3 regions of the Pseudomonas bijieensis genome follow, and region 2 is predicted to be linked to each of the others. Evidence: predicted binding sites of a transcription regulator. Region 2 holds the regulator's gene; each other region holds the start of a gene.
The links. Region 2 encodes sigma-54, which starts transcription at its own class of promoters, with help from an activator protein. Its sites were predicted from a motif close to ANTGGCATNNANNTTGCTNT; they were not measured.
Positions count from the first base shown of each region.

Region 1: GN234_RS27175 (circularly permuted type 2 ATP-grasp protein) is a predicted target of sigma-54. The motif match lies at 4,207-4,226, and genes of this name have one in related genera.
Region 3: flgB (flagellar basal body rod protein FlgB) is a predicted target of sigma-54. The motif match lies at 4,118-4,137, and genes of this name have one in related genera.

Region 1 is NZ_CP048810.1:6,101,441-6,111,840, reverse strand. Features, by position in the region: gene GN234_RS27190 (c-type cytochrome) at 132-944, shown strand; gene GN234_RS27185 (transglutaminase family protein) at 1,006-1,809, opposite strand; gene GN234_RS27180 (alpha-E domain-containing protein) at 1,806-2,756, opposite strand; gene GN234_RS27175 (circularly permuted type 2 ATP-grasp protein) at 2,766-4,175, opposite strand; gene GN234_RS27170 (ribonuclease E inhibitor RraB) at 4,508-4,849, opposite strand; gene GN234_RS27165 (hypothetical protein) at 5,051-5,287, opposite strand; gene GN234_RS27160 (START domain-containing protein) at 5,428-6,036, opposite strand; gene GN234_RS27155 (YkgJ family cysteine cluster protein) at 6,090-6,344, opposite strand; gene GN234_RS27150 (translation initiation factor 2) at 6,492-6,968, opposite strand; gene GN234_RS27145 (aminotransferase-like domain-containing protein) at 7,054-8,496, opposite strand; gene GN234_RS27140 (OmpA family protein) at 8,695-9,504, opposite strand; gene GN234_RS27135 (DUF4398 domain-containing protein) at 9,501-9,860, opposite strand; gene GN234_RS27130 (substrate-binding periplasmic protein) at 9,870-10,400, opposite strand, start outside.
Region 2 is NZ_CP048810.1:3,100,918-3,111,317, forward strand. Features, by position in the region: gene GN234_RS13610 (MlaC/ttg2D family ABC transporter substrate-binding protein) at 1-232, opposite strand, end outside; gene mlaD (outer membrane lipid asymmetry maintenance protein MlaD) at 244-711, opposite strand; gene mlaE (lipid asymmetry maintenance ABC transporter permease subunit MlaE) at 711-1,508, opposite strand; gene GN234_RS13625 (ATP-binding cassette domain-containing protein) at 1,508-2,317, opposite strand; gene GN234_RS13630 (KpsF/GutQ family sugar-phosphate isomerase) at 2,591-3,565, shown strand; gene GN234_RS13635 (KdsC family phosphatase) at 3,566-4,090, shown strand; gene lptC (LPS export ABC transporter periplasmic protein LptC) at 4,098-4,667, shown strand; gene lptA (lipopolysaccharide transport periplasmic protein LptA) at 4,654-5,199, shown strand; gene lptB (LPS export ABC transporter ATP-binding protein) at 5,199-5,924, shown strand; gene GN234_RS13655 (RNA polymerase factor sigma-54) at 6,089-7,582, shown strand; gene hpf (ribosome hibernation-promoting factor, HPF/YfiA family) at 7,659-7,967, shown strand; gene ptsN (PTS IIA-like nitrogen regulatory protein PtsN) at 7,980-8,444, shown strand; gene rapZ (RNase adapter RapZ) at 8,447-9,304, shown strand; partial or broken gene GN234_RS13675 (HPr family phosphocarrier protein) at 9,320-9,596, shown strand; gene GN234_RS13680 (ZIP family metal transporter) at 9,829-10,400, opposite strand, start outside.
Region 3 is NZ_CP048810.1:5,798,786-5,809,185, forward strand. Features, by position in the region: gene GN234_RS25630 (flagellar brake protein) at 1-64, opposite strand, end outside; gene GN234_RS25635 (flagella synthesis protein FlgN) at 157-624, opposite strand; gene flgM (flagellar biosynthesis anti-sigma factor FlgM) at 675-992, opposite strand; gene flgA (flagellar basal body P-ring formation chaperone FlgA) at 1,165-1,929, opposite strand; gene GN234_RS25650 (chemotaxis protein CheV) at 2,008-2,934, shown strand; gene cheR (protein-glutamate O-methyltransferase CheR) at 2,992-3,819, shown strand; gene flgB (flagellar basal body rod protein FlgB) at 4,179-4,586, shown strand; gene flgC (flagellar basal body rod protein FlgC) at 4,590-5,033, shown strand; gene flgD (flagellar hook assembly protein FlgD) at 5,049-5,771, shown strand; gene flgE (flagellar hook protein FlgE) at 5,800-7,116, shown strand; gene GN234_RS25680 (ribonucleoside-diphosphate reductase subunit alpha) at 7,495-10,386, opposite strand.

The DNA.
Region 1 (10,400 bases), 3.0 Mb from region 2:
CTGAACCCTGAGCGCAGGCATCTGCATTATTCCACTGGCTGTATCGCCAAAAAATGTGACGGGTTCGCTGTTCGAGCTGCGATGGCTGTGCCAACCTTTGCGGCACCCCCTCGACATGGAAGGCGATCGACTTGAAAGCTCTCATTGTGTTCGGGGCGTTGCTACTCAGCACGCCCCTTTACGCCGCGCAACTGGTGCTGGAGTTGGGCGCAAGCTCGCGCACCTGGCAAACCGAAGAACTGCTCAAGCACCCGGACGTTCAAACGGTCCAGATCACGGATGACGTTTCCTACAAGAAACCCATGAGTTATCGAGCCGTGCCGCTGACGACGTTATTGACGGGCGTTCAAGCGGACGATCATCTGCAAGCCGTTGCCCTGGATGGCTTCGCTGCCGAAATGCCCGCAGCACCGTTACTCAACAAGAGCGGGGCCCGGGCCTGGCTGGCGATCGAGGACCCGGCCAAGCCCTGGCCACCGTTGGGGGAAGGCAAGCACAGCGCCGGGCCTTTCTACCTGGTCTGGACCGATCCGCAGGCTGGCCATATCAGCCCGGAACAATGGCCCTACGCAGTGGCGACCATCAAACGCCTATCGGCCGTGGCCGACCGCTTTCCGGCCCTGCTGCCGGCGCCCAACCTGGCCAAGGACGACCCGATCAACAAAGGTTTCGAGCTGTTCCAGAAAAACTGCCTGGCGTGCCATCGACTCAACGGCGCGGGCGACGCACAGTTCGGTCCAGACTTGAATATCCCCTTCAATCCAACCGAATACTTCTCCGGGGATTTCCTCAAGCGCTACATTCGCGACCCGCAAGGCCTGCGCCACTGGCCCCAGGGCAAGATGCCCGGGTTCTCGGCAGCGGTGCTGCCGGATTCAGAGCTGGATTTGCTGGTGGGTTATTTGAAGCATATGGCGGGACGTAAGCAGCCATTAGCCCCGTAAGATTGCTTTTTTGTGGCGAGGGGATTTATCCCCTCGCCACAAAAGCTCGCTCACCAAGCAGTTATTGTTGTTGCACGGTGATCACTGGTGCCGGAGTCGCGACCAGCTTGGCGTGCATCTGCTCGTAACCGCCGCCGCGACGCATGCCACGCACCGGGCAAGCGTCCAGGTAGTCCAGGCCCACGGCCAGCTTCAGGTGTCGCTCCGGACGGGCCAGTTGGTTGGTCACGTCGAAACTGTACCAGGCGTCGTCAAGCCAGGCTTCTGCCCAGGCATGGCTTGCCAGGTGCTCGCTCTCTTCGCTGAACAGATACCCCGACACATACCGCGCCGGCACTCCCAGGCTACGAGCGCAGGCCAGGAATGCGTGGGTGTGATCCTGGCATACCCCGCTACGCCCGGCAAAAGCCTGGGCCGCGCTGGTTTCGACCGCCGTAGTGCCCGGGGTGTAGATCATGTGCTGGTTCAGCCCGTGCATCAGGTCGATCAGCGCCGTACGATCGCGACGCTGCTGGCAGAGCTGGGCGGCGAAGACGCGAAGGGCCTCGTCCGCTTCGGTCAGCCGGGTGAAGCGCAGGAACGGCAGCGCTGACTGGCTCTCGTGCTCGGCTTCGCGAGACGGGTCGATATCCACCTGTCCGCGGGCACCGATGATGACCGTTTCGTGGGGCTCGTCCAGGGTCAGTACGTGAAGGATGTTGCCAAACGGATCCAGCTGCGCCCGCACCGGCCGTGGTAAATCCAGTTGCCAGCTCAGCACATGCTGGCGTTCGCTGTCGTGGGGCGTCAGGCGCAGGTACTGGATGCTGGCGCGAACCTGATCTTCGTAGTGGTAGGCCGTTTCGTGGCTGATCGAGAGTCTCATATGACCTCCAGGTAGGAACTGTGGATGGCATTGCCCAGTTCACGGACCAGTGGGATGAATTCGGTGAGCCAGGCATGCAGGCCCCCGTCGAGGATTTCGTTGATGCCGGTGTAGCGCAGGCGGGCGTCCATTTCCGCCGCCAGTCGTTGTGCCTGCCGGCCATTGGTGCCCGGCAGGCTTGCGAGGATCTGGTCGATTTCTTCGGTACAGGCGCGCAGCGAACGCGGCACGTCGGCGCGCAACAGCAGCAACTCAGCCACATGGCGAGCGCCCGGGGCCTCACGGTAGATCTCGGTATAAGCCTCGAAGGACGACAAGGCCCGCAACAAGGCGCTCCATTGGTAATACGCGTGGGCCGTGCCATCACTGACCGCGTCGGCCTGGTCACCGGCCATTTCGTAACGGGCATCGAGCAAGCGCAAGGTGTTGTCGGCCCTTTCGATGAAAGTCCCCAGGCGAATGAACCTGAATGCATCGTTGCGCATGATGGTGCCGTAGGTTGCGCCACGAAACAGGTGGGAGCGCTCCTTGATCCACTCGCAGAAACGGCTCATGCCGTAGCGATTCAAGCCTTGCTCGGCGATACCACGAATTTCCAGCCAGGTGGCGTTGATGTTTTCCCACATGTCGGCGGTAATTCGCCCACGTACCGCATGGGCGCTGGCTCGCGCGGAGCCGAGGCAACTGTAGATGCTGGCCGGGTTGGCCGCATCCAGGGCAAAGAAATGCAGCAGGCGCTCGGCGTGCAGATCGCCGTGTCGCTCCCGGTAGTCATCCAGCGTGCCGGTGATCAGCAATGGCATGGCCAACTCGTGCAGGCCATCCCCACGCCCGTCCTGGGGCATCAGCGACAACGAATAGCTGACATCGAGCATCCGCGCGAGGTTTTCCGCACGCTCCAGGTAGCGCGACATCCAGTACAGGTCCGAGGCGGTTCTACTTAGCATGGCAGTTCCTCAATCCTCGACCACCCAGGTGTCCTTGGTACCCCCGCCCTGGGATGAGTTCACCACCAGGGAGCCCTCGCGCAGCGCCACCCGGGTCAGCCCGCCCGGGACCACGCGGGTCTCGCGGCCGGCCAGCACAAACGGACGCAAGTCGATGTGACGCGGGGCGATGCCGTTTTCGACAAAGGTCGGGCACGTCGAAAGCGACAGCGTCGGCTGGGCGATGTAGGCGTGCGGCTTGGCCTTTATTCGCTCGCCAAAGGCCTCGATTTGCGCCGCCGTCGAGGCCGGCCCCACTAGCATTCCGTAACCGCCGGAGCCCTGGGTTTCCTTGACCACCAGATCGGGAAGATTCGCCAGCACGTGGGAAAGCTCGGCAGGATTACGACATTGCCATGTAGGAACGTTCTTCAGGATCGGCTCCTCGTCCAGGTAAAAGCGGATCATGTCGGTGACGAACGGGTACACCGACTTGTCGTCCGCCACACCCGTGCCAATAGCATTGGCCAGCACTACGTTGCCGGAACGGTAGGAGGACAACAGGCCCGGTACGCCGAGCATCGAATCCGGGTTGAAGGCCAGTGGATCAAGGAATGCGTCGTCGAGGCGACGGTAGATCACATCAACCGCTTTCGGGCCGTCGGTGGTGCGCATGAACACTTTGTCATCCCGTACGAACAGATCGGCGCCTTCTACCAACTCCACGCCCATCTCCCGGGCCAGGAAGGCGTGCTCGAAGAACGCACTGTTGAAACGCCCCGGTGTGAGCACCACGACACTGGGATCGTCCAGCGGGCTGGAGCTTTTCAGGGTGTCGAGCAGCAGGTTCGGATAATGGTCGATAGGGGCGATGCGCTGGGCGGCGAACAGTTCGGGGAACAGGCGCATCATCATCTTGCGGTCTTCGAGCATGTAGCTGACGCCGCTGGGCGTACGAAGATTGTCTTCGAGTACGTAGTACGTGCCGTCACCGTCGCGTACCAAATCGACACCACAAATGTGGGCATAGATGTCACGGTGCAGATCAAGCCCTTGCATCGCCAGTTGGTACTGCTCGTTGGCCAGTACCTGTTCGGCGGGAATGATCCCGGCCCGGATGATCCGTTGTTCGTGGTAGAGATCGGCAAGGAACATGTTCAGCGCCTTGACCCGCTGGATACAGCCACGTTCGACCACCCGCCATTCGCTGGCCGGGATGCTGCGCGGGATCGTGTCGAAAGGGATCAGGCGCTCAGTTCCCTGCTCGTCTCCATAGAGCGTGAAAGTAATGCCGGCACGATGAAACAGCAGGTCGGCTTCACGTCTGCGTTGTGCCAGCAGCTCGTCAGGCGTTTCAGCCAGCCAGCGGGCAAAAGCCCGGTAATGCGGGCGGACCTGGCCGTCAGCATCGTACATCTCATCAAAACCACTGCGGATCATGCCGTACTCCTTGTCACCCTGGCAGCAAGGCTTCGCAAGCCCCGTGCCATCGGCATAAACGCTTTACAATCAACGGGTTGGATTCTCCACTGACAGGCTGTGCACTTTTGTAGTGCAGCAAATACCCCCCACCCCGCTGCCCCCGCTTCATTGCGACGCAGGGGGCGTCGCTCCCCTGAGCATAGTCACGGAAAAACGAAGCGGCTTGATCTGGATACAGTTAGGTACAAAACCCGGAGACGTGATAGCGGTGGGTCGGATATAAATCCGTTTCACATGAAAACGGCCGACACAAAGGTCAGCCGTTGCTGTAGTTGCAGTGAGTGTATTTGTCAGGCCTGCAGGCGCCGGATCTCTTGCTTGACACCCCAGCCCTCGATAACGCCGCCCAAGGGTTCGACGACTGCCTCGAAGTCTTGCTCGAAGTCGCCAATGTCATCGTAAGTGGCGTACATCACCCGGCTCAGTTCCAATGACCAAGCCCCGTCGTCCCGTGCACTGATCTGCGCGTTCAGCGATTCTCCCCGAAAATGACCTGCCGCCCTGCGCGCCCGCTCCTCGTCCGGGAAAATGGCGTAGAACTCGATGGGATGGAATCGGGAAAAATCGAAACCGCCTTCTTTCATGCGGCGCAATACGCTGGTGCTGATGTCTTCTTGATAGGCTGTGCTCATGAAACGTCCTCCTAAAACCGATGGATAGACTTTCCGTCTTCCCGTGCGTGAAGCCCTCAGGCTGCAAGCGATACGGCATCAAATAGCCGTCGGGACACAAGCATGTAGCTGACAAGACCGGACCTTGGCGATCCTTTCGCTGATCTCAGTTGCAGAGTAGCCGCAAGTGATGGCCACTGCCAAGCGAGGCCAGGCAACGTTTCATGAAATCGGTGTAATGCTGAGGATTTCGATACTGTTTTGGGACTTGAGATTCTTGACTGTAGGGTCTTCGGTGCGGTCCTCCAAGTCGTTGAGGTCCAGTCGCTCGAGCACTGGTAGCAACCTTTCGCGAATCAGTTGGGCGGCCTGCTCCATGGTGGGCTTCTGGTCATAGTCGAACTGCTCGACGGTTTTTTCACCGTGATCGTCAATGAAAGTAATTTCCCACTTTTGCATCAGTGTCTCCTTGATCAATTCAGGGCCTGGCTTACCTTTATCTCGACCTTGAGGGCCGGCCAATCGTTCCGCTGGGCCTCTGGACGGCACACATGAAAAGACCGCCTCTGGGGCGGTCTCTTTAGTGCAGCCTTGGCCGATCAGTTTTCGGCAAGTTTTTTCAGGGCTTCCAAGGTGTTGAATGGCGCGTCCACCACGAACTTGTTCGCCAGCCAGGACGGCACGTCACCACCCGGTTCGGTGTGGACCTGATAAACGACTTCGACCTGGCCCGCGCCCTTTGGCGTGAACTTCCAGAAACCATCGACCTGGGCCACCCGTACGAAGCCCTTTTCCTCAGGCAGGTACTTGGGCACGCCCTTGAGCTTGCGGGTCAGGCTGCCATCGGCACCATCCTCGGTGGTGACTTCCAGCACCGAGTCACGGGGCGTTACCGGCCATGGCGTGTTGAACTGGGTGTAGGTCCAGCTCTTGCTATCTTCGTGCTTGAGCAGCTTCTGGCTCTTGCATTCGTGAATCCAGGCGCAGGCGCCGGAGACGTCTTCCTGCAAGGCACGCAGCTTTGCAACGCTGGTCTTCATGACCGTCACACCACGGTAAGCCTTATATTTGGAGCCGGCCACCTCACTGAGGGAAACCTTGATACCGTCCTTCTCCTTGGCAACCTGCCAGTCCTCTGCCTGAGCCGTGGCCGTTGCCAGCAATACGGTCAACCCACACAACACAGCCATACGATGCAGCGAACCCATAGTTTTTTCCTTATTGTCCAAGTTCGTTCATTTCGGATCTGTTCATTGACTCATTACGCTGCCGTGACTTGTTCCCACCAACCGATCAGCCGGATGGCCTCTTCATTGCTGCTGCCGCAAACCTCGATGTCGGCTTCGAACGCCGAGCACACTGCCGGACGCTCCGGCTGGCCGAAGATCCGGCACAGGTTATCGACCGACAATTGCACGCAACGTTCTCCCGCCGGTTTGCCTTGGGGCATGCCAGGAATAGGTGAGCTGATGGAAGGGGCGATGCAACAGGCGCCACAGCCTTCACGGCATTTCATGACGACAACATCCTCACGGCAGGTAATAGTTGGTAACAGAACACAGAGTAACGACTAAAACACTCGTTTTAAATTACCGTCTGGGTATTTTTTGCGACCGCCGAGATGACCGGACAGTCAGCACCGAGCTGCGTGCCTGGCGAAGGTCTATTGCTTGAATTCGAAATCCAGTGCCGCGCCCTCCACCTCATTGCGCTCCTGGTTGCGCAGTGGCAACTGCATTTCATTGCTCAACAAACGGCCATTGAGCTGGAACGGTCCGGGTTTCTCGCCAAACATGGACGGCAGCAGTGGTTCACGCTTGGGCACCGTCACCTTACCCGGTGGCTGCAGCTCCTCGACCATGTCGTGGGGCAGGCTCAGGTCCAGCTTGGCTGGCGGCAATGGGGTCTTGGCGACCTCATGGGCAGATTTGCTCTTGGAGGCGATGGGCGCGCGCTTTTTCTTCGCGGGTGCCGCCTTCTTCGCGGAAGGCTTCTTGGCCACCGCGTTTTTTTTCGGTGCATCCTTCGTGGCACTGGCGACCGGTTTTTCCTGCGCCGGCGCTGCCGCGACGACGCCTCCCATTTGGAAGGCACTCAACAGCCCAATCAAAACCCAGGCAGCAGGGGCAATGGTTTTCATAGACACAACGGCATTGACGGCAGGGACCCCCATGCTCGCCTGATAATGAGGCGCTGACAAGCACATCGAGCTAAGTCGCTGACACCTAAAGAAATCCGTTGGCCGTCTCTTGGCACAATTGAGTGGCCAACAGCCCGAGAGTCATCAAGGCCCGCTCCGCCTCACGGTTCCAGGGTGTACCGCAGTTCAAGCGGATGCAGTGATTGAACTGTTCGGTGTTACTGAAAATCAGCCCTGGCGCGATACTGATGCCTTGTTGCAACGCCCGCACATGCAACTCCTGGGTATTGACCCGCCCCGGCAGGCTGACCCACAGGATAAAGCCTCCCGTGGGACGGCTCATCTGCGTACCTTCGGGGAAGTACTGTTGCACCGCCAGTTGAAAGGCACTGAGGTTCTTGCGGTACTCCTGGCGGATATAGCGCAAGTGCCGGTCATAGCCGCCGTTCTCCAGGTACGCGGCAATGCCCATCTGCGTAACGCTGCACGCCGAGTGAGTGCTGAAGGTCTGGAGCCGCTGGATTTCCTGCTGGAATTTCCCGCCGATCATCCAGCCGATGCGCACACCTGGCGACAACGTCTTGGAAAAACTCGAACAGTAGATGACCCGGTCCAGTCGGTCGTAGGCCTTGAGGGCCTTGGTGCGGCCCTGCTCAAACATCAACTCGCCATAGATATCGTCCTCGACGATCTGGATGTCGAAGTCCGACGCCAGGCGCAGCAACTGCTTTTGCCGCTCCTCAGGCATGGTGCCGCCCAGGGGATTGCTCAGGCGCGTGGTCAGCACCAGCGCCTTGATCGACCACTGGTTGGCGGCCAACTGCAAGGCCTCAAGGCTCATCCCGGTGACCGGATCGCTGGGGATCTCGATGACCTTGAGACCCAGCAGATCCGCCAATTGCAGCAAGCCGTAATAGGTCGGTGACTCGGCGGCGATCAAGTCCCCTGGCCGCGTCAGCACCCGCAGGGACATCTGCAGCGCATCGACACAGCCGTGGGTGATCACCACCTCGGAAGGGTCCACCACCACGCCCGCATCGCGCATGCGAATCGCCACCTGACGCCGCAACGGCTCGAAGCCCGGGCTGAACATGTAGCTGAACGCCCGTGGGCTGTGGAAACGCGTGACCTTGGCCAGTTGCTGATGCAAGGCCCGCACAGGCAGATAGTCGACGCTCGGCACCGCCGCACCCAGGGGAAACACGCCTTCGCGGCGTGACTCGACCAACACTTGCTGGATGATGCTGCTGCGCGTCACCAGACCCGGACGCTCTACCCGGGCAATATCCGGCGTCGACGCCGTCAGGGCCGGCGTCTGGTGCACGTAGTAGCCCGACTGCGGCCGCGCGCGAATCAGCCCCTGGTCTTCAAGGTTCGCGTAGGCCTGCAGCACCGTGGCATGGCTGACGTTGAGCTGCGAGCTCATCTTGCGCACCGACGGCACGCGTTCGCCAGGCTGATACACACCGCGCCGGATGTCTTCAGCCAGCTGTTGAGCAATACGTTGATAGAGCAGAAGGTTGGTCATGACGCAGCACTCGATTTCACGGGCATTTTATTCTTGTCGGAAACGATACCGGAACAGTTTAGAAGTGTACTGGGACAGTTGCCAGATTACTCGACAGCACAGTGGAGTGACAGCTCTAACTGTACCCCTACAGACAATCTGCGAGCCCAAAAAAACCCGGCGCCGTTGAAGGGGCCGGGTTTTCCAGTGACGCAGCCCTCAGCGGGCGGCGCCGAGCTGGCCTTTTTCGTCGGAAAACACAATTTCAACGCGACGATTCTGTGCCCGGCCACGCTCCGAAGCGTTGACGTCCACCGGGTATTGATCACCGTAACCTTCGACCTGGATACGCTTTTCGTCTATCCCCAGGTCCACCAGCACATCCGCAACCGCTTGCGCGCGGTCGCGAGACAGCTTGAGGTTCTCCTGCTTACCGCCAGTGCTATCGGTGTATCCCTCGATACGCACCACACGCTTGGGATTGAGCTGCAAGAACTGCACGATCTTGAGCACGACCCGATTGGCCGAGTTCTTCAGTTCCGCTTCACCGGTATCGAACAGCACATCACCCAGGGTCATCACCAAGCCGCGATCGGTTTGTGTGGTCGCCATCGCCATGATCTGTTCTTCAAGCCATTTGCCCTGCTGCTGCACGCTCAGCAACTTGGATTCACGCAGGGCCAATTGCAGGCGCTGGCGCTCCAGTTCGAGCTTCGCCGCACGCTCTTCGTTGAGCACCTGGTCGCTGTGCTCCCGGGCGATCGCACTGTAGCGCTGGCTCAGGTAAGCGTAATGCTGCACATCCTCACCGCTGCCCCAGTAGGTGGACAAACGATCGGCACGGGCCAGGGATTCGCCAGCGCGGATCACGTCCCGGGGCGCGGCGCGCAATACGTTGGCGTCTTCCTTGACCTTCTGGAAGTCGGTGCTGGCCTGTTCGAGCGCCGCTTCGCTACGCTGGCCGGCGCAGCCATACAAGCTGGCAAGGCCTGCGAGGACCAGGCCGCCCAATACGTGGGAGTGCTTCATTGGGCATCCTCCCGCAACTGTTTGCGTAAGCGCTTGATGCGGGTGTCGAGCACGTTCAGTTGCTCCTGGCTCTTGAGGGTCAGCACCTTCGCTTCGGCCAGACGGGCGTCCAGTTCGGCCTGTTCGGCCCGCATGCGCGCCTTCTTGTAGGATTCGTCGGCCATGTTGGATTTGGCGCGGGCGAACTTTTCTTCAGCCAGTTTCAGTTCCGGCACTTCGTCGGCAGTGGCGCCAACGGCCCGGGCTTGCTCCAGTGCCTGTTCGGTCAGGCGGATCTGTTCATTCGGCGCCGGATCGGCTGCGCAGCCCGCCAGAGCCAGAACGGCCAGGGCAGCGAAAAGAGGTCGAATAGTCACTAATGTTCCCTACTGTTTTGGGGCACTGACAGGTGGCTGCAACTGTGTTCTCCAACGCTCGAGATTGCGCTGCAACACAGCCTCCGTCAGGCCGGACGCGGCCAATTCTGTCATCTTTTGCGCCAGCTGTCCGCGTAACCATGGGTCATTGCAGGCGGAGTTATGGGAAATCGCCAGGAACAGCCCGGGTTTGTCCACCGGTTGCGGTGCGGCTTGCAGGTCGTTGGCCATCCCCAGTGTCTGCGCCATTGCCAGGCCCGAATAGCGCCCCGCCAAGACGTATTCCACCTCTCCCAGCAGAAGTTTCTGAAAGGCCTGGGTCAGGTTGGGCGTACGCACCAGGGATAATTTCTGTTCGGCAAAAACGCCGAATCCCTGGGTCATACGCGCCTTTTCCGACAAGGCGCCGGGATGACCATGAAGATCCTCCGGCTGGTTGATGACCAGCGTCGAGTCCTTGCGGGTCCAAACCAGATAATCGTTTTCGAGCAAGGGCGGGTGAACGTAGTCCAGCACTTCAAGCCCGGTAACGGTCAGCGG
Region 2 (10,400 bases):
TGCTCTTGGAGATGCCATCGGCGTCGACCACAGGGCCGACGATGCCGTTGAGGGCGTCATAGAACGCACTTGGGTCCTGCTTGTATTTCTCTTTGTTGGCGGCAAGGTCCGCCAGCAGCCGGGTGGTCGTGTCCTGGATGATGTCATGGGCCGAAGGCGCCGCCACGGCGTTAGCCATCAACGGCAGCGCCGCGAGCAACACCAACAGGCCACGTCGCAAGATAGAGATCATTCAAAAGCTCCTCATTTGGCGTCTTTGCTAACGGTATTGAGCAGGAATTTACCGATCAGGTCCTCGAGCACCAGGGACGACTGCGTGTCGTGGATGACGCCACCGTCCTTGAGCACGGTGTCTTCCCCACCCACGCTGATGCCAATGTATTTTTCACCCAGCAGCCCAGCCGTGAGGATAGATGCAGTGGAGTCAGTCGGCAGGTTATCCACGCGCTTTTCCAGCTGCAGCGTTACCCGCCCGGTGAAATCCTCGCGATTCAGATCGATTGCCGTGACCTTGCCGATAGTGACACCGGCCATGGTCACCTTGGCTCTGACCGTCAAACCGGCGATATTGTCAAAGTTTGCGTAAAGTTTATAAGTATCGGTGCTTGCCGTCGGCGCCAGTCCACTGACCCGCAGGGCCAGCAACAGCAAAGCCAGGATGCCAGCCAGCAAGAAAAGGCCGACACCGATTTCCAGGGTGCGGTTTTGCATCAGAAATCTCCAAACATCAAGGCGGTCAGAATAAAGTCAAGGCCCAGGACCGCCAGCGAGGCGTACACCACGGTCTTGGTTGTGGCACGGCTGATCCCCTCTGACGTGGGCTCACAGTCATAGCCTTGAAACACGGCGATCCAGGTCACGACGAAAGCGAATACGGCACTTTTGATCACGCCATTGAGGACATCGTCGAGAAAGTCGACGCTGTTTTGCATGTTGGCCCAGTAGGATCCTTCATAGACCCCCAGCCAGTCGACGGCCACCCACGAGCCGCCCCAGATCCCCACGACGCTGAAAATCATCGCCAGCACCGGCAGGGAAATGAAGCCGGCCCACAGGCGAGGGGCGATGATGTACTTGAGCGGGTCGACACCGATCATTTCCAGGCTGGACAACTGCTCGGTGGACTTCATGTTACCGATTTCAGCCGTCAGCGCCGAACCGGCACGCCCGGCGAACAACAGCGCGGTCACCACGGGGCCGAGCTCACGCAGCAGCGTCAGCGCCACCATCTGCCCGACCGCTTGCTCCGAACCGTAGCTGGACAAGATGCTGAAGCCCTGCAGCGCCAGCACCATGCCGATGAAGATCCCGGAGACCACGATGATCACCAGGGACATCACCCCCACCGAGTGCAACTGCTTGACCAGCAGGCCAAAGCCGCCGCCCGTCGAGTTGCGACCGAGCAAGGCGTGCATCAGGAACAACGAAGAACGGCCCAGTACCGCCACCACGTCGATGCCGGAGCGGCCGAACAGGCGAATTCTTTCCAATAGCGATTTCTTGCGCATCAGCGCTTCCCCAACAGATCGGTACGGTAATCCGTGGCCGGAAAATGGAACGCCACGGGCCCGTCCGGATCACCCTTCATGAATTGGCGAATACGCGGGTTGTCCGAATCCGCCAGTTCCTGCGGCGTGCCCTGCCCCAGCACCTGGCCATCGCCGACCACATAGATGTAGTCCGCGATGCTCGCGGTTTCGGCCAGGTCGTGGGAGACCACGATACTGGTGATGCCCAGCGCATCGTTGAGCAGACGGATCAGGCGCACGAGCACACCCATGGCGATCGGGTCCTGGCCGACAAAGGGTTCGTCGTACATGAGGATCTTCGGATCGAGGGCAATCGCCCGCGCCAGCGCGACCCGACGCTTCATGCCACCGGACAGCTCGTCGGGCATCAGGTCGAGGGCACCCCGCAGCCCGACTGCCTGCAACTTGAGCAGCACGATGTCGCGGATCATCTCTTCCGGCAGGTCGGTATGGACCCGCAGCGGGAACGCCACGTTCTCGAATACGTCGAGATCGGTAAACAGCGCGCCACTCTGGAACAGCACGCCCATGTGCTTGCGCGCATCGAACAGGTCGCTGCGAGACAACTCGGGAAGATTCTGACCATTGACCCAGACTTCGCCGGCGCTGGGCCGCAGTTGTGCGCCCATCAACCTCAGCAGCGTGGTCTTGCCACACCCGGAAGGCCCCATGATGCCGGTGACCTTGCCGCGCGGAATGCGAATATCGATGTCATTGAAAATGCTGCGCGTCCCTCGCTTGAAGGACAGTCCCTTCAGCTCGACCGCGTAGGCGTTGTCGGCACTCATCTAAACTCCTTGCGATGCAGCCTCACATTCGAATGCCCTGGCAGCCGACAAGCGCCGGTACCGCCGGGCGTGCGAACCGGCGGCGAACTATATCACTGCAACAGCCAAGCGCCCAAGGCCACCTCCCCGTCCGTTAAGCCTGGCTTAAGGTAAAAAGCTACATTTTATGTCGAACATTGCGGCTCCTCGAACAAAGCATGACGAACTTACGTGAGGGAATTGTTCATTGCCGCTATAATCGCCGCCTTTTCATCGGGCTATACGATTTCTGACATGAGCCAATCCAGCGACCTGATTCAATCGGCACAACGTACCATCCGCCTCGAGCTCGAAGCCGTGCAAGGCTTGCTGCCCCATATCGACGCTGATTTCGTACGCGCCTGCGAGATGATTCTGGCCAGCAAGGGCCGCGTGGTCGTGGTCGGCATGGGCAAGTCCGGGCACATCGGCAACAAGATCGCCGCCACGCTCGCCAGTACCGGCACCACGGCTTTTTTTGTCCATCCGGCCGAAGCCAGCCACGGGGACATGGGCATGATCACCCGGGACGACATCATCCTGGCCCTGTCCAACTCCGGCTCCACCAATGAGATCATCACCCTGCTGCCGCTGATCAAGCGCCTGGGCATCCAGTTGATCAGCATCACCGGCAACCCGGACTCGCCGCTGGCCAAGGCCGCCGAAGTGAATCTCAATGTCCATGTCGAACACGAAGCCTGCCCGTTGAACCTGGCACCGACCTCCTCCACTACCGCCGCCCTGGTCATGGGCGATGCCCTGGCCGTGGCGCTGCTGGAAGCCCGGGGCTTCACCGCCGAAGACTTCGCTTTCTCCCATCCCGGTGGCGCCCTTGGCCGTCGCCTGCTGCTGAAAGTCGAAAACGTGATGCACGCCGGCGAGGAGTTGCCGCAGGTGCTGCGCGGCACGCTGCTCAAGGACGCGCTCATGGAGATGACCCGCAAGGGACTGGGCATGACCGTTATCCTGGAGGCCGACGGCAAGCTCGCCGGGATCTTTACCGACGGCGACCTGCGCCGCACCCTGGACCGCACCATCGACATCCACAGCGCGACCATCGAGCAAGTCATGACGCCCCACGGCAAGACCGCCCGCGCCGAGATGCTCGCCGCCGAGGCCCTGAAAATCATGGAAGACCACAAGATCAGCGCCCTGGTGGTCGTCGACGACGAAGACCGTCCGGTGGGCGCCCTGAACATGCACGATCTGCTGCGTGCCGGAGTCATGTAAATGAACACAGACCTGTTGCAACGCGGCAAAGCCATCAAGCTGGCGGTTTTCGATGTGGACGGCGTACTGACCGACGGACGCCTGTACTTCCTCGAAGACGGCAGCGAGTTCAAGACGTTCAACACCCTCGACGGCCAAGGCATCAAGATGTTGATGGCCGCTGGCGTGCAGACCGCTATCATCAGCGGCCGCAAGACCCCGGTGGTCGAGCGACGCGCGAAGAACCTCGGTATCCCGCATCTTTACCAGGGGCGCGAAGACAAACTGGTGGTGCTGGACGAGCTTCTGGGGCAACTCAACCTAAGCTATGAACAGGTGGCCTACCTCGGTGACGACCTGCCAGACCTGCCGGTGATTCGCCGGGTCGGCCTGGGCATGGCGGTCGCCAACGCGGCCAGCTTCGTACGCGAGCATGCCCACGGCGTCACCACGGCGCGCGGCGGCGAAGGTGCGGCCCGCGAATTCTGTGAACTGATCCTGCGCGCCCAGGGCCGCCTCGAAGCGGCCAACGCCGCGTACCTGTGAGCCATTTATGCTGAGCAAGAAGATTCGCACCATTGTGGTGTTCGGCTGTATCGCAGCGATTTTTGCGGCGGTGGGCTATTGGAACATCAGCCCCGAACAGTTTCTCGACCAGCCTGCGGCCCAGGTCGAGGAAAAGATCGACTGGTACGCGACCAACACGCACACCCTGCAGTACCTGCCCGATGGCAAGGTGCAGTACGAGATGACCTCGGACAAGGTCGACCACGTGAAGGCCACCGATATTACCCTGGTGACCAAGCCGGACCTGAACATGTTCCGCGGCACCGAGTTTCCGTGGCATGTGCAGAGCGAGCACGCCGAAGTCAACTCCGGCGGCACCGAAGTGGAACTGATCGACTCGGTACGCGTCGCCCGAACCGACGAGAAAAACCGTACGACCATCATCACCAGCACACGCATGACCGTGTTCCCACAGCAAGAATATGCGCAGACCGAGCAACCCGTTAGAATCGACGGCGCCGGGGGTGTATCGACCGGCACGGGAATGAAAGCGTATTTGAAGGAAAGCAGGATACACCTGCTATCGAACGTAAGAGGACAGTATGAAGCTCGCTAAAACCCTCCCTATTTTGCTCAGTCTGGGCGCAGCACTGGGAAGCGCGAGCGCCTGGGCTCTTCCCGACGACCGCAACCAACCTATCCGTATCCAGGCCGACGATGCCCAGCTCGACGACAAGAATGGCGTCGCCACCTATAAAGGCGACGTGATCATCACCCAGGGCTCGATGAAGGTTACCGGCAATACCGTGACCATCACCCGCACCCAGTCCGGCGATATCGACGTAGTGACCTCGGTGGGCAACCTGGCCTATTTCGAACAGCTGCAAACCGCGGGCGACGCCAAGCCTGTGCAGGGCTACGGGGTAACCATCCAGTACCACGCCTCCCAGGATCGCGTCGTGCTGATCGACCGCGCCAAGGTGGTCGACAAGGACAACAACGTGACCCAAGGCGAGAAGATCGTCTACGACACCAACAAGAAACTCGCCAGCGCCGGTCGCGCCACCGGCAGCAAGGTGACCGAGTCGCGTCCGCGGATCGATATGGTGATCCAGCCGAAAAAGAAAACCGAACAGAAGGCCCAGTAATGGCAACTCTGAAAGCTCAGCACCTGGCCAAGAGCTACAAGAGCCGCCAAGTCGTGCGTGATGTCAGCCTGTCCATCGACAGCGGCCAGATCGTCGGCCTGCTCGGCCCCAACGGCGCAGGCAAGACCACCTGCTTCTACATGATCGTCGGCCTGGTCCAGGCCGATCAGGGCCGCGTGCTGATCGACGACCTGGATGTCAGCCACCAGCCGATGCACGGCCGGGCGAAGGCCGGTATCGGCTACTTGCCGCAAGAAGCGTCGATCTTCCGCAAACTGTCGGTTGCCGACAACATCATGGCGATCCTCGAGACCCGCAAGGAACTCGACAAGGCCGGCCGTCGCCAAGAGCTGGAAAGCCTGTTGCAGGAGTTCCACATCAGCCACATTCGCGACAACCTGGGCATGAGCCTGTCCGGTGGCGAACGGCGTCGCGTGGAAATCGCCCGCGCCCTGGCCACCGCGCCGAAGTTCATACTGCTCGACGAACCGTTCGCCGGCGTGGACCCGATCTCGGTGGGCGACATCAAGCAGATCATCCATCACCTCAAGGCCAAGGGAATCGGCGTGCTGATCACCGACCACAACGTGCGCGAGACGTTGGATATCTGCGAAACCGCCTACATTGTCAATGACGGCCAGCTGATCGCCGAAGGCGATTCCGCAGCCATCCTGGCCAATGACCTGGTCAAGGAAGTATATCTGGGCCACGAGTTCCGCCTGTAAGCACAAGTGTCTGGCGAATCGCTCGAGCGTCGTTTAATTTTATTATGGCGACGCTCTAGGCAAACACTTCAGTTTCAGGCATATAATTTGCTTAAGTTTGGCGCCTCGGCGCCCTGTAGTGGATGGCGCATGTGCGCCGGCGAATAAGGTGTTAAGCCCCTGCCATGAAACCATCGCTAGTCTTGAGAATGGGCCAGCAGCTGACGATGACACCGCAGCTGCAACAGGCCATCCGCCTGCTCCAATTGTCGACCCTGGACCTGCAACAGGAAATCCAGGAGGCCCTGGAGTCCAATCCGATGCTCGAACGCCAGGAAGAAGGCGACGACTTCGACAACACCGATCCGCTGGCCGACAACGTCGAGCAGAAGACCAACACCGAAATCCCGGAACCGTCCTACCAGGAAGCCGCCCCGACGGTGGATAACCTCGAGGATGGCGAATGGAACGAACGCATCCCCAACGAACTACCCGTGGACACGGCCTGGGAAGACGTCTACCAGACCAGCGCCAGCAACCTGCCGAGCAGCGATGACGACGAGTGGGACTTCACCACCCGCACCTCGGCCGGCGAGAGCCTGCAAAGCCACCTGCTGTGGCAACTGAACCTGGCGCCGATGTCCGACACCGATCGCCTGATCGCCGTGACCCTGATCGATTGCATCAACAACCAGGGCTACCTGGACGAGACCCTCGAGGAAATCCTCGAAGCCTTCGACCCCGAGCTCGACATCGAGCTGGACGAGATCGAAGCTGTCCTGCATCGCATCCAGCAGTTCGAGCCAGCCGGCATCGGCGCCCGCAACCTGGGCGAGTGCCTGTTGCTGCAACTGCGCCAGTTGTCCGCCAAGACACCCTGGCTGACCGAAGCCAAGCGACTGGTCACCGATTACATCGACCTGCTGGGTGGCCGCGACTACAGCCAACTGATGCGTCGCATGAAGCTCAAGGAAGATGAGCTGCGCCAGGTCATCGAACTGGTGCAGAGCCTCAACCCACGCCCCGGCTCGCAGATCGAATCCACCGAACCCGAATACGTGGTCCCCGACGTGATCGTGCGCAAGCACAACGATCGCTGGCTGGTGGAGCTCAACCAGGAGTCGGTGCCCAAGCTGCGGGTCAACGCCCAGTACGCCGGATTCGTGAAACGCGCCGACACCAGCGCCGACAACACCTTCATGCGCAACCAGTTGCAGGAAGCGCGCTGGTTCATCAAGAGCCTGCAAAGCCGCAACGAAACCCTGATGAAAGTGGCCACCCAGATCGTCGAGCATCAGCGCGGCTTCCTGGAGTATGGCGACGAAGCGATGAAACCGCTGGTCCTGCATGACATTGCCGAGGCAGTGGGCATGCACGAGTCGACGATTTCCCGGGTAACCACCCAGAAATTCATGCATACCCCTCGGGGCATCTATGAATTGAAATACTTTTTCTCCAGCCACGTCAGCACCTCCGAAGGCGGCGAATGCTCGTCCACGGCCATCCGCGCGATCATCAAAAAACTGGTGGCCGCGGAAAATCAGAAAAAGCCGTTGAGTGACAGCAAGATCGCTGGTTTACTGGAGGCACAAGGCATTCAGGTGGCCCGCCGCACCGTCGCCAAATACCGCGAATCCCTCGGGATCGCGCCTTCGAGCGAACGCAAGCGGTTGATGTAACGGGCCACGCCACAGCGTTCCAGTGGCAGGCATTTCTGCCTGCCGCTTTATGCACTGGCAACGAAGGAGAAGCTGTATGCAAGTCAACATCAGTGGACACCAACTGGAAGTGACCGAACCCCTGCGCACCTACATCGGCGAAAAACTCGACCGATTGGAGAGGCATTTCGACAAGATCACCAACGTGCAGGTCACGATGAACGTCGAGAAGCTGCTGCAGAAAATCGAAGCCACGCTGCATATCCCCGGCGGAGAAGTGGTTGCCAACGCAGAGCACACAGACATGTATGCCGCGATTGACCTGCTGACCGACAAGCTGGATCGCCAACTCAAAAAGCATAAGGAAAAGACCCAGAGCCTCCTCCAGGGCGCAACCGGTCGTTAACCCCCCCAATCCATGATCCGACTAGAATCCATCCTGACCCCCGGCCGTTCCCTGGTGAACGCGCCGGGTGGCAGTAAAAAGAAAGCCCTCGAACAAATTGCCAACCTGATCCACCGCGAAGTGCCGGATCTGGAAATGCAGGACGTCTTCGAGGCCCTGGTTGCCCGTGAAAAACTCGGTTCCACCGGTTTTGGCAACGGTATCGCCATTCCCCACTGCCGCCTCAAGGGTTGTGCCGCACCGATCAGCGCACTGCTGCACCTTGAAGCCGCCATAGATTTCGACGCCATCGACGGCGCCCCGGTCGACCTGCTGTTTGTATTGCTGGTACCGGAAGCGGCGACCGATGCGCACCTCGAGCTGCTGCGCCAGATTGCCAGCATGCTGGACCGCAAGGAAGTGCGCGAAAAACTGCGCAGCGCACCGAGTAACGAAGCTTTGTACCAGGTGGTCCTGGACGAGCAGAACGGTCATTAAAAATGCGCATGATCATCGTCAGTGGCCGCTCCGGCTCCGGTAAAAGCACTGCCCTCAATGTGCTTGAGGACAGCGGCTACTATTGCATCGACAACCTGCCCGCCGGCCTGCTGCCGGAACTGGCCGAGCGCGCCCTGATCCACACCGAGCTGGCGCAGCCGCTGGTGGCGGTGTCCATCGATGCGCGCAACCTGCCAAGCCACCTGTCGCGTTTTCCTGAACTGCTCGAGGAAGTGCGCAGCCGGCATATCCAGTGCGACGTGCTGTACCTGGATGCCGATGAAGAGACACTGCTCAAGCGCTTTTCCGAAACCCGTCGGCGCCATCCGCTGAGCAATGCCAACCGCTCCCTGGCCGAAGCCATCGAGGATGAAAGCCAGCTGTTGGGGCCAATCGCCGACCTGGCGGACCTGAAGGTCAACACCACGCACCTGAACCTGTATCAGTTGCGCGACACGATCAAGCTGCGCCTGCTCAACCAGCCGGAGCCGGGCACGGCGTTCCTGGTGGAGTCGTTCGGCTTCAAGCGTGGCATGCCAGTAGACGCCGACCTGGTATTCGATGTGCGCTGCCTGCCCAACCCTTATTGGAAACCGGAATTGCGCGAGCAGTCCGGGCTCGACCAGCCGGTGATCGACTACCTGGCCGCACAGCCGGATGTCGAGGAAATGTACCAGGACATCTCCAGCTACCTGCTCAAATGGCTGCCCCGCTTTGCCGCGAGCAACCGGGCCTATGTCACGATCGCCATCGGTTGCACCGGCGGCCATCACCGCTCCGTCTACCTGACCGAACGCCTGGGTCAACTCCTGCAACAATCCCTGAAGAATGTCCAGGTTCGCCACCGCGACCTCAGCTAAAGGATTCACATCGCGATGCCTGCTCGGGAAATTGAAATCATCAACAAGCTGGGTTTGCATGCCCGAGCGTCGGCCAAGTTCGTCGGGGTTGCCGGCCAGTTCCAGGACACCACCATCAGGGTTGGCCGCACACCCCGAGACGGCGGTCGACGGTAAAAGCATTATGGCGATGATGATGCTCGCCGCCGGCAAGGGCACCAAGATCCACCTGAGCACTGAAGGGGAACAAGCGCAAGAAGCGATGGATGCCCTGGTGGACTTGATCAACAGGTACTTCGACGAAGGCGAGTAACCGACCCAAGCTCAGGGCGAGCTTGTTGTGTGGACAGAGCTAGCCTTTGTGGCGAGGGAGCTTGCTCCCGCTCGGCTGCGAAGCAGTCGTAAACCTCTGTTTCGCCGTGTCGCTGTGATAAAAACATGGGGCCGCTTCGCAGCCCAGCGGGAGCAAGCTCCCTCGCCACAAAAGCCCCCTTGTCATGAAAGCGCCCTTGCCACAAAAAGCTCACTCCCCCCGCAGACCTGCATCACGCCAACGCCGTATCCAGCACCATCATCAAACAAAACCCCACCAACAGCCCCAGGCTTGCCAGTTTCTCGTGGCCATTGCGACGGGATTCGGGAATGACCTCGTGAGTCACCACCAAGAGCATCGCCCCGGCTGCCAACGCCAGCCCCAAGGGCAAGAGCATCTCGGCCAGGCTCACCAACCAGGCGCACAGCAGCGCGAACGCTGGCTCGACCAGCCCTGACGCCGCGCCAATCAGAAATGCCTTGACCCGCGACATTCCCGCCGCAGCCAGCACCAGGGCGATCACCAGCCCCTCGGGTACATCCTGCAAGGCGATACCCATCGCCAGGCTGTCGGCATCCGGCATACCGCCACCCGCCGACACACCCACCGCCATGCCCTCGGGAATGTTGTGGGCGATGATGGCAAACACGAATAACCATATCCTCGGCGCAATGATCGGCCGTCCTGATACCGCGACAAACCTTTCGGGGCTGGCCGAGACCTTGCGGTCCACCAGGTACAGCCCGAACGCGCCCAATAGAATGCCGAAACTGATGAGACCGCTGGCGGCCCAAGGGGTTAGCC
Region 3 (10,400 bases), 2.7 Mb from region 2:
CCAGGGGCGTGGTGAGGACCTTGGGTGGCTGCGGAGCATCATCCGCGTTTGAGGCATTGAACACGGTGGGTCAATCTCCAGGCAAAATACGACTACGAATAGCCAGCATTTTGCCAGCATGTATCGCGCGTTGATAGAGCGAAGGCATTGTTCGTTTCATGCCTGGCTGAGCGGGCGGTGCTTGACCATTCTGGCCGTCGAGCCGCTAGCGTCATACAGCGTCGGGATCTCACCACCGTTCAGGATGCGCAATTGGTTGGCGGTGGCGGCCTGCTGCATCTGGATCGACTGGCCGTTGCGGGCGTTGGTCGCCTGGCATTGGGCGAGCAGGTCGTTGAGCACTTTACTCTGGGACAGCAACTGGTCGCCGATCGTCGACTGGCTGGCCAATTGCTCAAGGCCGTCATGACTGGCGGGCAAGTTGAGGCTGGCGAGGATCTCGCTGCGTTTGCGGCCATGCTGGTCAAGCAAGATGATCAATGCCTGTTTCTGCGCCAGGATGTTCTCCAGCAGAGGCATGTCGCGACCGTGCAGTGCCACGGATTCGGCCTGCAACAATTCCAGCAATTGTTGCGCTGGAACAAAGTCGTCGATGATCAGTTGCAATAAATTAGTATCGTGCATGGCTGGCCTTGGGTCTTAAGCGTCCAAAAGCCTGGCGCAGGCGGGGCGGCCTAGCGCTGGGCTTCGAAGTTGAGCAGTTTGCTGGCTACGCGGTTGCTGTCGACTTTGTAGCTGCCATCAGCGATGGCTGCTTTCAACTCGGCCACGCGGGCCTTGTCGACGACAGGTTGATCGCGCAGCTTGTCAGTGACCTTCTGCAACTGCTGAGCCTCATTGCTGAGGTGTACCGACTCCCCGTTGCTGACCTGTTCGGCTGCTGTAGGCAGCGGCGCGGATTTACCGGCTTCGGCGGTTTCCTTGGTCGCGCTGGTACGCGTAGTGCCTGTCAACGGTGAAGAGCTGTTTAAACGATTGAAATCGATGACCATGGTAAAAAACCTCTGGGTATTTGGACGCTTGCCATGTTTTCGGCCATCCCCAAAAAAACTTTAGGCTCATTTATTCAATGAGCATGCGCACGTCTGCGCTTGCCTTTGCGTAAGGCACAGTCTAGGGAACACCGGGATCAAGCGCCAGCTTTCTACCTCCTTTACCGGATCACTACATCGCCACTTCCACTTGGCCTGGGGCCATCACTTGCGCCTTGATCACGCGTTGGGAGTTGAGGTTTTTTACCCGTATCTGTTCACGCATGCCGCCGTTGGACAGGGCCTCGCCGGGCATCCGCACGGCCAGGGAGCCACTGCGGGCGGTGATGACCACCTGGTCGCCCTTGCGGACCACTTCGGCCTGCTCCAGGTGCACCAGCGTCACGACCTGATCGGCGACCATTGGTCGGACAAGTTTCTGCCCGATGGCCTGGTCAACGGAGGTCAGGAAACCTTGGGTGATCTGGCTGATGTCCCGTTCGCGCAACATCACGTCCTGGGGCTCGACAATCCCGGCCCGCTTGAGCGGACGAGTGGTCGTGACAATTTCTCGAAACAGGCGCACTTGAGCCGGCACGAACACCGTCCAGGGCGCGGCGCTGTCGCAACGAACCTTCACCGTGACGCGGCCCAGGGGCCTGGCCGGACTCTCCAGCGAAGCAGTCAATTCCTTGTCGCACATCGGCATGCGCAGGCGCGGGTCGAGCTGGTTGACTTCGATTTCGTAGCGCCCTTCGGTTTGACTGGTAGCCAGATAGTCTTCTACGGTGAATTCAAGAAAGCCCTGAGTGACGCCGATAAGGAGATCAGGCAAGGTAACCGGAACAGCAGCAAGGGCAGGACCGCCCGAAGTGAACAGGCAGACAGCCAGCAGTGCACCGAGCCAATGGCGGCAGTGAGTGGTCAGGCGTCGAGAAAATGTCGTTTGTGCGTTCATGCCGGTTCAATAGCAAGCCCCGTGCCGTTTAGTGATGAATGCGCGTCGGACACATTAGCGTTATGTAGGAGTCAGGGCATGGCGGGAGTAATGGATTCGGTAAACCAGCGCACTCAGCTGGTCGGTCAAAATCGCCTGGAGCTGTTGTTGTTCCGTCTCGACGGCCAACAAATGTATGGGATCAACGTCTTCAAGGTCCGCGAGGTGCTGCAATGCCCCAAGCTGACGTTGATGCCCAAGTCCAGTCCCGTTGTGTGCGGGGTGGCCAATATCCGGGGAGCGACCATCCCGATCCTCGACCTGGCGATGGCGACCGGTTCCGGTCGGTTGCTGGACCAGAGCAATCCGTTTGTGATTATCACCGAGTACAACACCAAGACCCAGGGTTTCCTGGTGCGCTCGGTGGAACGCATCGTTAACATGAACTGGGAGGAGATCCATCCACCGCCCAAGGGTACTGGTCGCGATCACTACCTGACGGCAGTGACCCGGGTCGATAACCAGTTGGTGGAAATCATCGACGTGGAGAAGATCCTCGCTGAAGTGGCTCCCACTCCGGAGGCTATTTCCGCGGGTGTGGTGGACGCCGAGACCCAGCACAAGGCGATTTCGCTGCGGGTATTGACCGTCGATGATTCTTCGGTGGCACGTAAGCAGGTGACCCGCTGTCTACAAACGGTCGGTGTCGAGGTAGTGGCGTTGAACGATGGGCGTCAGGCGCTGGATTATCTGCGCGCGCTGGTCGACGAGGGCAAGAAGCCCGAGGAAGAATTCCTGATGATGATCTCCGACATCGAGATGCCGGAGATGGACGGGTATACCCTGACGTCGGAAATCCGCAGCGACCCACGTATGCAAAAGCTGCATATCATCTTGCATACTTCGTTGTCCGGTGTTTTCAACCAGGCGATGGTCAAGAAGGTCGGTGCCGACGATTTCCTGGCGAAATTCCGGCCCGATGACCTGGCTTCCCGGGTAGTCGATCGGATCAAGGCAGCAGAGTAAGCAAAGGTCGGGCGCGTTGTGCGCCCGGCAAGTCAACGCGATGAAAGAGGCGGTATCTTGTCTACGGGTAATTTGGATTTCGAACAGTTCCGGGTCTTCCTGGAAAAAGCCTGTGGCATCTTGCTTGGTGAAAACAAGCAATACCTGGTGTCGAGCCGTCTCAATAAATTGATGGAACAACAGGGCCTCAAGTCATTGGGCGAACTGGTGCAGCGTATCCAGAGCCAGCCGCGCAGTGGCTTGCGCGAGATGGTGGTGGACGCGATGACCACCAACGAAACCTTGTGGTTTCGTGACACCTATCCGTTCGAGGTGTTGAAGAATAAGGTGCTGCCGGCGGCCATCAAGGCCAGCCCGGGCCAACGCCTGCGAATCTGGTCGGCGGCCTGCTCGTCGGGACAGGAACCCTATTCGTTGTCGATGACCATCGATGAGTTCGAACGGTCCAACCTCGGCCAGTTGAAAGGCGGCGTGCAGATCGTCGCCACTGACCTGTCCGGGACCATGCTCAATAACTGCAAGACCGGCGAGTACGACAGCCTGGCCATCGGCCGGGGCCTGTCGCCGGATCGCCTGCAACGCTACTTCGACCCGAAAGGGCCGGGCAAATGGGTGGTCAAGGCGCCGATCAAGAGCCGGGTGGAATTCCGCTCGTTCAACCTGCTGGACAGCTACGCCAGCCTGGGCAAGTTCGACATCGTGTTCTGCCGCAACGTGTTGATCTATTTCTCCGCCGAAGTGAAGAAGGACATCCTGCTGCGCATCCACGGCACGCTCAAGCCGGGCGGCTACCTGTTCCTTGGCGCCTCCGAAGCGTTGAACGGTTTGCCGGATCATTACCAGATGGTCCAGTGCAGCCCGGGGATCATCTACCAGGCGAAGTGATTCGTTCAGGTTGTCAAAAAAAAACGGGAGTCCCTTGGGGCTCCCGTTTTTTTTGTGCCAGTTTTTTCCAATTCACTACAGCTTCCTGTGGGAGCGAGCCTGCTCGCGATGCGGTATTCCAGGCGACATTGATGTGGACTGACACACCGCTATCGCGAGCAGGCTCGCTCCCACAACGGAACGCATCCATCCTGCAGAAGCGGCAGAAAAGCGGCAGCCAGCGGAAACCAGTTGCCGCTTTTCTGGCATTGCCGCCTTGCCGGTGTCCGCAAAGCCCCGGTTTATGGGGTTTTTTGGAAATGGCACGACGCTTGCTTTAGCCGTCGTACGTACATTCTGGTCACCCAAAGGTTTCCGACATGAGCATCAGCTTCGATAAAGCGCTCGGTATCCACGAACAGGCCCTGAGCTTCCGCGCCCAGCGTGCCGAAGTCCTGGCCAATAACATCGCCAACGCCGATACCCCGAACTACAAGGCTCGGGACCTGGACTTCTCCAAAGTGCTCGCCGAGCAGAACGAGAAGACCAAGAACGGCCATTTCGCCCTGAACATGACCAACAGCCGTCATATCGAGGCAGAAGGCCTGGGCAATGGCGACGAATCGCTGATGTATCGCACGCCGATGCAGCCTTCGATCGACCAGAACACCGTGGACGCTCAACTGGAACAGTCCAACTACGCGGAAAACTCCGTGAACTTCCAGGCCAGCTTCACCCTGCTCAACAGCAAGTTCAAAGGGCTGGTATCGGCCCTGCGCGGAGAGTAAGCCATGTCGATTGCTAGCGTATTCAACATTGCCGGCAGTGCCATGAGTGCCCAGACCACTCGCCTGAACACCGTCGCCAGTAACATTGCCAACGCCGAAACCGTTTCGTCGAGCATCGACCAGACCTACCGCGCCCGCCACCCGGTATTCGCCACCATGTTCCAGGGCGGCCAGTCCGGCGGCAGCGACTCGCTGTTCCAGGAACAGGACGCGGCCGGTCAGGGCGTACAGGTGCTTGGCGTGGTCGAAGACCAGAGCAACCTCGAAGCCCGTTATGAGCCCAACCATCCGGCTGCGGACGCCAAGGGTTACGTCTACTACCCGAACGTCAACGTCGTCGAAGAAATGGCCGACATGATTTCCGCCAGTCGTTCGTTCCAGACCAACGCCGAAATGATGAACACCGCCAAAACCATGATGCAGAAGGTCCTGACCCTCGGTCAGTGATAAGGGGCGAGTCACATGAGCGTTACCAGTACAACAAGTGGTTTGAGCCTCAACGAGATTCTGGCCAACTCCTCGGTCAAGACCAACACCACCACCGATGGCCTGGGGAGTGCGACAAAGGCTGCGAGCGGCAACCAGGAGCTGGGCAAGGATGCGTTCTTGCAGTTGCTGGTTACCCAGCTGAAAAACCAGAACCCGTTGGAGCCACAGGATAACGGCGAGTTCGTTGCCCAACTGGCACAGTTCAGCAGCCTGGAGGGCATCACCACCCTCAACGAGACCGTGAGCGGCATCGCCGGCAACTACAACTCGTCCCAGGCCTTGCAGGCTTCGTCCCTGGTCGGGCGCTCGGTCATTGCCCCGGGCGACAAGGCCGTGGTCGATACCTCCAAGAGCCTCAACGGCACCGTGGTGGTACCGACATCGGTGTCCTCCGTTGCCGTCAAGATCGTGGACAAGGACGGCAAGACCGTTCGCACCATTGACCTGGGTAGCCAGAAGGCCGGCAACTCCGCCTTCATCTGGGATGGCAAGAACGACGCGGGCACGACGGTCGAATCGGGCACCTACACCTTCGCGGCCTCGACCACCATCGACGGCAAGGCCACGTCGCTGATCACCAACCTGCCGGCCACGGTCAGCAGCGTGACGATCAGCCAGACGGGCGGTGAGCTGATGCTCAACCTGGCCGGGCTGGGCAGCATCGCCCTGTCCAAAGTACAAACTATTGGTATGTAGAGCCGACTAACCGGCAAAAGGAGTCAACATGTCTTTTAACATCGGCCTTAGCGGTCTCTATGCAGCCAACAAACAGCTGGACGTGACCGGCAACAACATCGCCAACGTGGCGACCACCGGTTTCAAATCGTCCCGCGCGGAATTCGAAGACGTCTACTCGGCCACCAGGCTGGGCTCGGGCAGCAAGACCGTCGGCAACGGCGTGCGCCTGGCCAACGTTTCCCAGCAGTTCGGCCAGGGTGACGTGAACAACACCGGCAACGTGCTGGACATGGGTATCCAGGGCCAGGGCTTCTTTGTCCTGAGCAACGACGGCTCCCTGAGCTACACCCGTGCCGGTACCTTCAAGACCGACAAGGAAGGCTACATCACCAACAGTGACGGCACTGCGCGCCTGCAGGGCTATGGCGTGGATGCCAACGGCAAGATCCAGAACGGCATCCTGACCGACCTGCGCATCGACACCTCCAACCTGCCGCCGACGGCCACCAGCCTGGTGTCCTCGACGATCAACCTGAACTCGACGGCGACGGCGATCACCGCGGCGTTCAATCCGGCCGACACGGCCACGTTCACCAAGCAGTTCACCACCCCGGTCTATGACACCCAGGGCAACCAGCACTCCATGGACCAGTACATGGTCAAGACTGCCGGCAACACCTGGAACGTCTATACCTTGATCGATGGTCGTAACCTGAACGGCACCGCGCCGACCACGACCGGTGCGAACGCTCCCATTCCTTCGACCATGAGCTTTGATTCGAGCGGCAAGCTGACTCAGGTCAGCACGCCGCCAGTGCCGCCTGCCACTACGCCGACCATCAACAGCGACCTGGTGTTGACTGGCTGGGTACCTGGCACCGTGACCAACGGCGTATGGGCCGCCAACGGCGCCGCGAGTGCACCCACTATCACGATTTCCATGGGCAACACCAGCCAGTACAACGCCGATACCGCGCGCTCGATTCCGACCCAGAACGGCTACGCCACCGGCCAGATCACCAACCTGACCATCGACGGCAGCGGAGTATTGCTGGCCAACTTCAGCAACAACCAGACCAAGCCGATCGGTCAGCTCGCGCTCGCCAGCTTCACCAACGAGCAAGGTCTGCAGCCGGTAGGTGGTACCAGCTGGAAGGAAACCTTCGCCTCGGGTATCCCAGGCTACGATGCTCCGCAAACCGGCACCTTGGGTTCGATCGTCTCCAACGCCCTGGAAGAGTCCAACGTCAACCTGACCAACGAACTGGTCGAGTTGATCAAGGCCCAGAGCAACTACCAGGCGAACGCCAAGACCATCTCCACCCAGAGCACCATCATGCAGACCATCATTCAGATGGCTTGATGTCAACGGTTGCTTGAAGCTGCACAAAGAGCCCCTCGCAAGAGGGGCTTTTTTTGTGTGCGGCGATTTTTTTGGCGCCTGTCCCGGCCTCATCGCGAGCAGGCTCACAACAGGTGGGCGCATTCCAATGTGGGAGCGGGCTTGCTCGCGAAAGCGGTGGGTCTGCTTGCGGCGATGATGAATGTGCCAACGCCTTCGCGAGCAAGCCCGCTCCCACAGTAGTGATGTGTACCGCCTGACCTTTGTGGGAACGAGCCTGCTCGCGATGAGCGCCGGGTCAGGCGCTGATTTCCTCCAGGCAAAAGAAAACCCCCGATAAACCAGCGGTCTATCGGGGGCTTCTTCAGCGGGCGCTTTTTACACGCCCGCTCGCTCAGCTTATTGGCAAGCTTCGCAATCCGGCTCGTCGATCGCGCAGGCCTTTGGCACTGGCGCCGGTCCCGCTGGAGCCGCCAGGACCGAATCGTCACCGTGGTTGCCGCCGCTGGAAACAGCGTTCAGCTTGCCGGTGTTGATGGTCGACTTCTCGGTGCTGGTGGCGGCCAGGGCACGGAGGTAGTAGGTGGTTTTCAGGCCACGGTACCAGGCCATGCGGTAGGTCACGTCCAGCTTCTTGCCCGAAGCGCCGGCGATGTACAGGTTCAGCGACTGAGCCTGGTCGATCCACTTCTGGCGACGGCTGGCGGCGTCGACGATCCACTTGGTGTCCACTTCGAACGCGGTGGCGTAGAGCGCTTTGAGCTCTTGCGGGATGCGCTCGATCTGTTGCACCGAACCGTCGTAGTACTTCAGGTCGTTGATCATCACCGAGTCCCACAGGCCGCGAGCCTTGAGGTCGCGAACCAGGTACGGGTTGATCACGGTGAATTCGCCCGACAGGTTCGATTTCACATACAGGTTCTGGTAGGTCGGTTCGATCGACTGCGATACGCCGGTGATGTTGGCGATGGTCGCGGTCGGTGCGATGGCCATGATGTTGGAGTTACGGATGCCTTTCTGCACACGGGCGCGAACCGGTGCCCAGTCCAGGGATTCGTTCAGGTCCACGTCGATGTACTTCTGGCCACGTTGGGCGATCAGGATCTGTTGCGAGTCCAGCGGCAGGATGCCCTTGGACCACAGCGAACCCTGGAACGTCTCGTAGGCGCCGCGCTCGTCGGCCAGGTCGCAGGAAGCCTGGATCGCGTAGTAGCTGACCGCTTCCATGGACTTGTCGGCGAACTCGACGGCAGCGTCCGAACCGTACGGGATGTGCTGCAGGTACAGCGCGTCCTGGAAGCCCATGATGCCCAGGCCGACCGGACGGTGCTTGAAGTTGGAGTTCTTCGCTTGCGGCACCGAGTAGTAGTTGATGTCGATTACGTTGTCGAGCATGCGCACGGCGGTGTTCACGGTGCGTTGCAGCTTGGCGGTGTCCAGCTTGCCGTCGACGATGTGGTTCGGCAGGTTGATCGAGCCCAGGTTGCAGACCGCGATCTCATCCTTGTTGGTGTTCAGGGTGATCTCGGTGCACAGGTTCGAGCTGTGGACCACGCCCACGTGCTGTTGCGGGCTGCGCAGGTTGCACGGGTCCTTGAAGGTCAGCCATGGGTGGCCGGTCTCGAACAGCATCGACAGCATCTTGCGCCACAGGTCTTTGGCCTGGACGACTTTGAACAGCTTGATCTTGTTGTACTCGGTCAGGGCTTCGTAGTACTCGTAGCGCTCTTCGAAAGCCTTGCCGGTCAGGTCGTGCAGGTCCGGCACTTCGGATGGCGAGAACAGGGTCCACTTGCCGTCGTCGAAGACACGCTTCATGAACAGGTCAGGGATCCAGTTGGCGGTGTTCATGTCGTGGGTACGACGACGGTCATCACCGGTGTTCTTGCGCAGCTCGATGAACTCTTCGATGTCCATGTGCCAGGTTTCCAGGTAGGCACAGACCGCGCCCTTGCGCTTGCCGCCCTGGTTGACCGCGACTGCGGTGTCGTTGACCACTTTGAGGAACGGCACGACGCCCTGGGATTTGCCGTTGGTGCCCTTGATGTACGAGCCCAATGCGCGAACCGGGGTCCAGTCGTTGCCCAGGCCGCCAGCGAATTTCGACAGCATGGCGTTGTCGTGGATGGCGCCGTAGATGCCCGACAGGTCATCCGGAACGGTGGTCAGGTAGCAGCTCGACAACTGTGGACGCAGGGTGCCGGCGTTGAACAGGGTTGGAGTCGAGGCCATGTAGTCGAAGGACGACAACAGGTTGTAGAACTCGATGGCGCGGTCTTCACGCTGTTTTTCTTCGATCGCCAGGCCCATGGCCACGCGCATGAAGAAGATCTGCGGCAGTTCGAAACGCACGCCATCCTTGTGGATGAAGTAGCGGTCGTACAGGGTTTGCAGGCCCAGGTAGGTGAACTGCTGGTCGCGTTCGTGGTTGATGGCCTTGCCGAGCTTTTCCAGGTCGAATTCGGCCAGCACCGGGTTCAGCAATTCGAACTCGATGCCCTTGGCGACGTAGGCCGGCAACGCCTTGGCGTACAGGTCGACCATTTCGTGGTGGGTCGCGCTTTCGGCGACTTCCAGGAAGCTCAGGCCTTCGGCACGCAGGGTGTCCATCAGCAGGCGAGCGGTCACGAAGGAGTAGTTCGGCTCGCGTTCCACCAGGGTCCGGGCGGTCATCACCAGAGCGGTGTTGACGTCCTTGAGGGCGACGCCGTCATAGAGGTTTTTCAGGGTTTCGCGCTGGATCAGGTCGCCATCGACTTCTTCCAGGCCTTCGCAGGCCTCGGTGACGATGGTGTTCAGGCGGCCCATGTCCAGCGGCGCCAGGCTGCCGTCGGCGCGGGCGATACGGATGGACGGGTGAGCCTGGACCGGTGCGTCGGCTGGGGAGCGGGTAGCACGTTCCTTGGCGCGGGAGTCACGGTAGATCACGTAGTCGCGGGCCACTTTCTGCTCGCCGGCACGCATCAGGGCCAGTTCGACCTGGTCTTGGATTTCTTCGATGTGGATGGTGCCGCCCGAAGGCATGCGACGCTTGAAGGTCGCGGTGACCTGTTCGGTCAGGCGGGCCACGGTGTCATGGATTCGCGACGAAGCGGCAGCGGTGCCGCCTTCAACTGCGAGAAACGCTTTGGTGATGGCGACGGTGATCTTGTCATCGGTGTAAGGAACGACAGTGCCGTTACGCTTGATCACACGCAATTGGCCCGGCGCGGTGGCGGACAGATCCGGGCTCGAATCGGCGGCCAGCGGCGCGGTGCCCTGCGGGTTCTCGCGAGTTGTGTCGGTGTGCATGGGTGTCTCCACGT